Regions from separate parts of the Bacillus kalamii genome, predicted to be linked through region 1. Evidence: predicted binding sites of a transcription regulator. Region 1 holds the regulator's gene; each other region holds the start of a gene.

Region 1 (3,287 bases):
ATTAGCACTCAACACTAATGAGTGCTAACACAATTATTATCATAATGAAATTTGCTCTTTTTTTCAAGTATTTCACTTTAAAAAAAATCCCCGTTTTTTCTACATGATTTGCCATTTGCCTCAACAAATTGATGTAACCTTCTACAGTATGGGCCATAAAAGGCATTACTATTACAATCCTAAGCAAGCAATTAACCGGAATCGTTTGTAACCTTTCCCTAAAAAGAAGTACAATACTCATAAGTGCTTTTTTAAAGGAGTTAACTCAGTGAAAAAAGAATATATATTGATTTTAATCACTTATGTGTGTATGCTTTTATCGCCATTTTTCGGGACACCGCTCTTTACGTTCATATGGAAGATGGCCGGGGTGCCTGAACAGAAGGCAATCCTTAATGGTTATGCGTATTGGTCCATTTTCGCTTTCCTGGCAACTTTGTTCATCATCCTGTGGCTGCTTCGGAAAGAACGCTCTGCCGGTGAAGGCAACCTCCGCGACAAACCGAAAGCATCCGTTGGCATTTCCATCGCCTGGGCGATCGGCGGAATTTTCATCGCGATATTCGCTCAGAATATCGCCGTCCGAATTGAACAATTGGTTGGCATAAATACCGTATCGGAAAACACGTCATTCATTATGCAAATGATTAAGAGCATCCCTCTTTTCGTTATCTTAACCAGCATAATTGGCCCAATTCTTGAAGAGATTGTGTTTCGGAAAATCATTTTCGGAACCATATACAAAAAGTATAACTTCTTCATTTCTGCTTTGGTCAGCTCGGTCATTTTTGGATTGGCGCACAGGGAGCTGCCGCATATCCTGCTTTATTCAGCCATTGGGTTCACATTTGCCTTTCTCTATGTACGGACGAATCGCATATTGGTCCCCATCTTCGCCCATGTCATGATGAACACGCTGGTTGTCATCGTCCAATTGAAGTACGATGATATCATGCAATCTATTGAAACCGTACAAAGCATTATTGGAGGAATATTATGAGACGTCAATCACCTTTAGCCTCTGGCTTGCTGTATATAGTTCTTGGCATCGTCTTCACGTTCCTGGCCATCAACTACGTATCACAGGATGGCTGGAACTTATTTTCTTTTTTAATCGTCTTTCTTGCCACAATCGATTTTGGGACAGGCATCCGGCTGCTTATGCTCCATTTCCGTCTGATGCGTATGAAAAAGAAATAAAAAAGTATACAAAAAAACCGATCCTAGCATGATCGGTTTTTTCATGTTCAATTCTCGAACAATGGTGTTTCATCATCGGTATGATGAGTATCCTCCATCGGATAATGCTTCAGAAAATAGACAAGCGACTGCAATTCAACGGCAAGATCGATATGGTGCACACGAATGGAAGCAGGCACATTTAATCGCGCAGGCGTAAAATTCAGGATTCCCTGCACATTGGAATGGACAAGACGATCTGTAATTGGCTGTGCCACTTTAGCAGGCACTGTCAAAATCGCAACAGAAACTCCCTCTTTCTGAAGGCGTTCCTCCATTTCATCCATATGATAAATTTCTACTTCCCCTATCTTCGTACCCACTTTATCCTCCGAAACATCAAAAGCCATTTCGATTTTCGTATTATTATTTTTCAAGAAATTATAGTGCAAAAAAGCGGTCCCTAAATTCCCTACCCCGATCAACGCAACTTTGGTCAGCTCATCCTGGTCAAGTGTTTTACGGAAAAAAGATAATAAATAATTGACATTATAGCCATAGCCTTTCTTGCCAAGCGCTCCAAAGTACGAAAAATCCCTGCGGATAGTTGCTGAATCCACTTTTACCGCTTCACTTAATTCTGCGGAAGAAACTCTTTGTTTTCCTGATGAATGCAAATTCTTTAAGAACCGATAATACAACGGTAAACGCTTCGCCGTTGCTTGCGGGATTTTTAATGTATCATGCGGCATAAATAACTCCCCCCAATATATTCTGCTCATTCTTACTAATTTTTGTCTATAATAATCAGGGTCTGATGATACTCCTTTTTTTCCTAAATAAAAGGCTTAACCTTTTGATTAGGAAGTAATTGACCGTTCGGAGTAAGTAAAGCTCACTGCGCAAATGCGCATCCCTGTTAACGCTTTCATTCCCGTACTGTCCCCTATCGCCTTTTTATCCGTTATTGTCAAACATAATCAAAAATTTTGATTTTTCAACAACTAATAGGTGCATGGTTTATCCATGGACATAACAGGATAGCAACATAATAGCACGTAACTTGCTGTATAACCAAACAGTACACGGATGGAATGTTTGTATGTGCACTCTTACTGATGTGAATGTCTATTGATAGTTGCCGGACTGATCTGAACGTGCAGATTAGCCCCTACGTTAAATCATACACTATTTTCCTTTCTTTGTGCAAAAGTTTGTATTGCATTTCACAAAAGAAGCTTTACATAATTGCCCATTGACCCTTTTATCGTTTACACTACAACTATGACAACCGAGGTGAAAAAATTATGATCGTTCTACAAGTTAATAGAATCTCTAAATACTTTGGGGCTGAAAAAGTCCTTTCTGATATAAAACTGGAAGTCCAGCAAAGGGACCGCATCGGCTTGGTCGGAAGAAACGGAGCCGGAAAATCAACTCTCCTGAAAATCATCGCAGGGCAATTATCCTATGATGGAGGAGAAATAATCAAACCAAAAGACTTAACGTTCGGTTATTTAGCTCAAAATACAGGCCTTGAATCGGATAAGACCATATGGGAGGAGATGCTGACTGTCTTTGCCCATCTGATTGATCTGGAAAGAAAGCTCCGTTCGCTTGAGGAAAAAATGACTCTACCGGAAACATATAATAATGAAGTGCTCTACCAGCAAATCATGCGTGAATACGATGAGTTACAAATTGCCTTTAAGGAAAAAGGGGGCTATCAGTATGAAGCAGATATCCGCTCCGTCCTGCATGGCCTTCAATTCCAGCAATTCGATTACGAAACACCCGTCTCTTCTTTAAGCGGCGGGCAAAGGACAAGATTGGCGTTAGGGAAGCTCCTGCTTTCGCAGCCCGATTTGTTGATTCTGGACGAACCTACGAACCATCTGGATATCGAAACGCTGACATGGCTGGAACAATACCTTCTTGGTTACAAGGGTGCTGTTTTGATTGTTTCCCATGACCGCTACTTCATGGATAAAGTAGTATCTGTTATTTATGAAATTTCACGTACTACAAGCAAGAAATACCATGGCAATTACAGCTACTATCTGGAAGAAAAAGCAGCTAATTATGAGCGAGAAATGAAGCTGTATGAG
Region 2 (3,287 bases), 490 kb from region 1:
CGCTGCTTATCTGTTCCATCGCATTCTCGATTACTTTTTTCCTTTGGGAGAGGATCTTTTCCTTCACATGCTCATCGCTTGTAAAATTCAATGTGATATCCTCTAATTTTTGATCCCGTTCTTTTCGGTAGATATCAGCTAATTGCTTATCCCCGTTATCTTCAGCCTGATTGATTTTGCTGGCATATTGATCTTTGATGTTTTGCATCTGCTGCCCAAGGTCGCCGTATTCATACCGGTGCTGATTGATGTCATCCTCGGTTACCACAATCCTCTTCTCCAGATTTTCCTCTGTATAATCCCCTAGAACGGCCAGCTTAAGCCGATCCATATAACTGCTGTACTGAGTCATGAATGAGCTTGATTGAAAATAGTTGCCTTTCAAGGCGGATGGCTCAGAATTAATGATCATCAGCAGGAAAGAAAAGCCGATTACCATAAGAAGAATAGACCAGCCTAGCTTTTTATTATTTTTCCATTTTGTATCCAATTCCCCAAACCACCTTTAAAAATCTCGGATTTTTCGGGTCGATTTCAATCTTTTCCCGTATCTTCCGGATATGCACAGCCACCGTATTTTCCGCATTATAGCCCGGTTCATTCCAAACCAATTCATATATTTCATTTATCGAGAATACCCGGCCTGCATTCTTCATCAATAATTCGACTATCCGGTACTCGATTGGTGTCAGTTTGATCGGATCCCCATTGACAGCCACCTGCTTGGCATCCTCGTCCAAAGTCAATCCGTGCAGATCAATCTGCTTTTTTATACCTTCGTATGTACCGAGTGTCACATACCTGCGCAGCTGGGATTTGACACGCGCTATCAATTCCAACGGATTAAACGGCTTTGTCACATAATCATCCGCCCCTATTTGAAGCCCTAGCACCTTATCTGTATCCTCACTTTTCGCGCTTAACATAATAATAGGGATATTCTTGTTTTCCCTAATTTTAAATGTTGTCGATATTCCATCCATCTTCGGCATCATAATATCGAGAAGAATCAAATGGATTGTATTCTCGCTCAATTTTTCCAAGGCTTCTATTCCATCAGCTGCCTTGATCACGTGTATACCTTCATTTCTTAAATATATTTCAATTCCATCACGGATATCTTGGTCATCATCCACTACCAATACATTAAATGTTGTCATTCTCTTACAACTCCCTTCACAGAAAGTATAACATTCACGTTTCTTAGTTTTAATGTAACCGGCAAATCTTAATACAACATCATAAGAAATCTTAAGATTTTCTTATTTTTAGCCGTTTTATAACGGGATCTTTTAGGGATTGCTATAGAAATCCGATGTATCACAGTCCTATTTGATGGCCACCATAAAATGCTCTTCCGTTTTGCTCCCAAAAATTCCTTTCATATATCCATTTATATGAAAGCGTTTACAATAAGTCACCAATTTGTCAAGTTGTAAGCGCTGGTAATTCCATCCTGACCCTTCCTCCCCCCATATAAAAATGATAAGATTAGGTGTAGTTTTTGAAGGTTTCAGCAATTATTTGTCTTACCACTTGTGAAATAGGTAACAATAAGCTTGTTTGCTTGTTTGCTCACTTTTTCACATCAATCTCTGCACATAATTTGAGAGCTGCAGGTCAAACTAAATACTAAATAAGATTGGAAGCGAGCGTTGTTATGGAAAATCAAGCATTACGCGAAGTCGAAGCTTGCGCTTTGAAAAAACAAAAAATATTCAACCAAAGTATTCTGCGCTATATACTGCGAGCTATTTTAGCCAGTGCATTCATTGGTTTCGGCGTTATCATCGCCTTTAAATCAGGTAACTTATTCTATGCAGAGCACAGTCCTGTAGCCTATCCGATCGCAGCTGTCACTTTCGGGGCAGCCATCATTATGATCTGGTACGGAGGCGGCGATTTATTCACAGGGAATACATTCTATTTCACCTATGCAGCATTGCGCGGCAAAATGAAATGGATGAAAGTCCTGCAAATGTGGGCTGCCACTTATGGCGGCAATTTAATCGGTGCGATTGCATTCGCTTATTTCATTTATGCGACAGGCCTTTTTCAGGACCATTCAGTCAACGGATTCCTAATGAGCGTAGCAGAGAAAAAAATGAATGCGCCGACAATGGAACTTTTCTTCAGATCTATCCTATGTAACTGGCTGGTCTGCTTAGCCTTCTTCATTCCAATGAACCTAAAAGGCGACGGGCCAAAAATCTTTACGATGATTCTTCTAGTATTCGGATTCTTCATTTCCGGCTATGAGCACAGTATCGCTAATATGAGTACTTTTGCGGTTGCCTTGGTATCTCCGCATCCCGAAACAATTACATTTGCCGGTGCAATCCACAATGTAATTCCGGTCACTATCGGAAATATTATCGGCGGCGCCGTCTTCATGGGCATGTATTACTTCTATGTGAACAAGCCATTCTTCAAGGACGAAGAAATTGAAGTGGAAGAGAACGGCCAAGTGGTCCAATTTGATAAAGCACAGGAAAAATAAGAAGTTAACAGAGCTCACCTTTTTTAGGGTGAGCTCTTTCTTTATTGATTAACCATTATTTCATTCAATGATACTGCGGCATGATGCGGCGGATTGATTTCGCCTTCATAGGTTACTTTTTTGGATTGTATGTCTGTGACACGTATATGGATGGATTTCTGGTTCATGCTGTTATTCACTTCATATAGCTTTCCGTTTAAGATAAACGGATAGGGTCCGATGAATTTAGAGGAAGAAAAGAGAGTAGCCTCCTTTGTCTCTGTGTTAAAAACCTTGATTTCATCCTTATCATATTGATGGATCAATAACCATTCATCACTTTGAAAAATATCAGCCTCTGCATCATTTCCGGACTGCTCATATACCTTTTCAACAGCATTAAAGCCGTTTGCTGCCTTATACACCGTTTTGCTCATGTACTTCACACTCTCCCCTCCGTCTTCAACTGGCGTACGAACGGATTCCGTAATGGAAAAGTATGCCGACTGTCTAGATTTCTCTCCTTGCCGATCTTTTAATGATCGGTAGATTGGCTCTATTTCAATCGTTCTGTCCCCTTTTTTCTTCGGCACGTTAAGCAATGATTTGGTTTTCATCACCGTACCTTCTTTTAAATCGGCGGTCAGCATCACGATTTCCCTCTTTTGGCTGTCCGTAGCTGTAAGAAGGAATTGTGCCTCTGATGATTGTAAGTCAAATGCACTCACTGACAAAGCTTTCTTATCCTGCAGTTCTTTAGGCAGCTCTACAGCCACCTCTTTTTCTTGTTTATTATTTTTATCGAGGA
Region 3 (3,287 bases), on a different contig from region 1:
GGCCGAATGTGACAATCGATGCGGCTTCCCTTGCATTAAAGACTGGCAATGCCATCATTTTGAAAGGGAGTTCATCAGCTTATTATTCCAATCTTTCACTTGTAGATTCGATTCATCGGGCATTAGAAAAAAGTACAATTCCAGCAGAGGCTGTTCAATTGCTAGACGACAACAGCAGAGAGAGCGTGAAAGAATTATTCCATTGCAATGAATATTTGGATGTTCTTATCCCGAGGGGCGGAAAGAATTTAATCCAGACGGTTTTGAGGGAAGCAACCGTGCCTGTGTTGGAAACTGGTGCAGGAAATTGCCATCTGTATATTGATGGAACAGCCCAATGCGATATGGCCATTGAAGTGGCGTTGAATGCCAAAGTGCAACGTCCGAGTGTATGCAATAGTATCGAAACGATATTGGTCCATAAAAGCTGGTTATATAAATACGGAGGCCGTTTGATCAGGAACCTCTCTGAGGAAGGAGTGACCATATACGGAGATGCTGAGTGCATGGCTCTTGGAGAGTGTATATTGTCTGCATCAAAAGAACATTGGGAAAAAGAATTTTTAGGTTTGGAAGTGGCGATAAAAACGGTTGAAACAATTGAGGAAGCCATCGACCATATAAATAGGTATGGAACAAGGCATTCGGAATCGATCATAACGGAAAATGATGATAATGCGGACCTTTTTATGGCATTAGTTGATGCTGCAGCTGTATATCACAATGCTTCAACAAGATTTACGGATGGTTTTGAATTTGGCTACGGGGCGGAAATAGGAATAAGTACACAGAAACTCCATGCAAGAGGGCCGATGGGGCTGGCAGCGTTAACATCTGAAAAATTTTTCATACAAGGAAATGGGCAAATAAGAAATTAAAAGGAGCTACTAGCTTCTTTTTTTGTTGTAATCTTACATTTGTTTAGGCGCTATTTTACATTTCTTTTGACGTCAGAAGAAATGACCTGTCCAAAAGATTGGCCAACGGATTAAAACGATCCATAAGGTTTTGATCAGATGTAGTAATAATCAATTAACATCGGATAAAAGAATTTTAAATGTTAAAAAAAAGTGACCAATTTGTAGCTAAAGTCTGTCTGCGGGCTTCAAAGTTCATTGTAATGTCACAAAGGCAAATAGTAATTTCCACCACATTTTTAGTAACTTTTGTTAAAAAATCTTTTTGTTTATCCTTAATAGAGCTTGATTTTAATGGGTTTGCGCTGTTTTGTTTAAATGTTTCCAGCTTTCAGAATCTGTGTCTATTCTCTTACAAAAGACAAATTCTATAGATATTCTACAGAAAAAGAAATAAAATATCCGTATTGGAATCGTAATGGGGAAATATTAGAAAATAGAAATCTTTTTTATTTACACAACTTATTTGTCTGCCCTGTTTTTAAGGTTTTCAACTTGGAAACCTATTTAACGATTTCTAGTCAATATGTTGCAGGTTATAATAATAAATCAAACTTTGTGAAAATATGAACAGGTTGATTTTTTCAATAACTTGCGTTGAATTACTGGATGATAAGAGGGGGAAACATCATGGAAGTTCTTGATTTAGCTCGTTTTCAATACGCAGCTACAACTATTTTTCACTTTCTCTTCGTTCCGCTATCCATTGGGATGATCTTCCTTGTGGCAATTATGGAAACACTTTATGTGGTGAAGAAAAAGCAAGTCTACCTGGATATGGCAAAATTCTGGGGGAAAATATTCCTTTTATCTTTTGCAATTGGTGTCGTAACAGGGATTCTTCAGGAGTTCCAGTTCGGAATGAACTGGTCTGAATACTCACGGTTTGTCGGCGATGTATTTGGAGCTCCTTTAGCAATTGAAGGATTGTTAGCATTTTTTATGGAATCTACGTTTATCGGTGTTTGGATTTTCGGACGGGATAAACTCCCTAAATGGGTGATTGCACTTGCAGCTTGGTTAGTAGCGATTGGAACAATGCTATCCGCATTATGGATCCTAGCGGCCAACTCATTCATGCAGCAGCCTGTAGGGATTGAAATTGTGAATGGAAAGCCAGTATTGAATGATTTCATGGCTTTACTGACAAATCCTCAATTATTGGTTGAGTTTCCGCACACGATCTTCGGTGCATTAGCAACTGGAGCTTTTGTTGTCGGTGCAGTAAGTGCCTACAATATGCTAAAGAAACGCAATTTGGATTTCTTTCGCCGTTCATTTAAAATTGCAATGATTGTTTCATTAATCAGCGGTATTTTAATCGCATTTAGCGGCCACATGCAAGCGCAGCACTTAATGAGTGCACAGCCAATGAAAATGGCGGCGAGTGAGGCACTTTGGGAAGATAGCGGCGACCCTGCAGCTTGGTCATTGCTTGCAAATATTGATTCAGATGAAATGAAAAACAAATGGTCGATCGATATTCCTTTTGCATTGAGCATTTTGGCTTATGACTCCTTGCATGGTTCTGTAGAGGGAATGAAGACCCTTCAAAAAACGTATGAAAAACTGTATGGGGAAGGCGTCGACTATATTCCTAATGTCGAAACGGTATTCTGGAGCTTCCGTATCATGGCAGGCTTTGGAGGATTAATGGTATTGATTTCACTTGTTTCTCTATATATGTTGAGAAAAAGAACATTGGAATCAAAACCTTGGATGTTGAAAATACTAATTGCATCATGTGCATTGCCTTTCATTGCCAATACAGCAGGTTGGATCATGACAGAAATTGGGCGCCAGCCTTGGACGGTATTCGGTTTGTTCACAACGGCGCAATCTGTTTCTCCTAACGTTTCGGCAGGACAATTATTGTTCTCGATCATTGCGTTCTGTGGCTCCTATTTGATTCTCGGCATCATCATGGTTTACATGACGATCAGGGTTGCAAAACAGGGACCATATAACCATCCGCCTCATGCGAAGGCAGATGTCGATTTGTTGGATAAGGAGGCCTTTGACCTATGACATTAAATGAACTGTGGTTTGTCCTTGTCGCTGTACTTTTCGTCGGATTCTTCTTTCTGGAAGGATTTGACTTCGGTGTAGGAATGCTCACACGCCTGTTAGGGCGTAACGAAAAAGAAAGAGATCAGTTGATTAATACCATCGGGCCTTTCTGGGATGCTAATGAAGTATGGCTAATTACAGCAGGTGGAGCTTTATTCGCTGCATTCCCGCATTGGTATGCAACCATGTTCAGTGGATACTATATCCCGTTTGTGTTTTTCTTGCTCGCTTTAATAGCTCGCGGTGTGGGTATTGAATATACACACCATGCACTTAGTGCCAAATGGAAAAATATGTGGC

What was found. The regulator Rex, encoded in region 1, represses fermentation and respiration genes when NADH is low (regulators of the CRP and FNR family bind a similar motif). The targets are predictions, from matches to a motif close to TTGTGAAATATTTCACAA.
Region 2: ABC357_RS19775 (formate/nitrite transporter family protein) is a predicted target of Rex. The motif match lies at 1,537-1,554, and genes of this name have one in related genera.
Region 3: ABC357_RS08750 (cytochrome ubiquinol oxidase subunit I) is a predicted target of Rex. The motif match lies at 1,474-1,491, and genes of this name have one in related genera.

What each region holds. Positions count from the first base shown of each region.
Region 1 is NZ_JBDFMI010000006.1:917,795-921,081, reverse strand. It holds gene ABC357_RS22455 (CPBP family intramembrane glutamic endopeptidase) at 269-1,000, shown strand; gene ABC357_RS22450 (YdiK family protein) at 997-1,200, shown strand; gene ABC357_RS22445 (redox-sensing transcriptional repressor Rex) at 1,248-1,931, opposite strand; gene ABC357_RS22440 (ABC-F family ATP-binding cassette domain-containing protein) at 2,487-3,287, shown strand, end outside.
Region 2 is NZ_JBDFMI010000006.1:425,167-428,453, forward strand. It holds gene ABC357_RS19765 (sensor histidine kinase) at 1-490, opposite strand, end outside; gene ABC357_RS19770 (response regulator transcription factor) at 468-1,160, opposite strand; gene ABC357_RS19775 (formate/nitrite transporter family protein) at 1,661-2,500, shown strand; gene ABC357_RS19780 (hypothetical protein) at 2,542-3,287, opposite strand, start outside.
Region 3 is NZ_JBDFMI010000001.1:1,732,540-1,735,826, forward strand. It holds gene ABC357_RS08745 (glutamate-5-semialdehyde dehydrogenase) at 1-878, shown strand, start outside; gene ABC357_RS08750 (cytochrome ubiquinol oxidase subunit I) at 1,548-2,945, shown strand; gene cydB (cytochrome d ubiquinol oxidase subunit II) at 2,942-3,287, shown strand, end outside.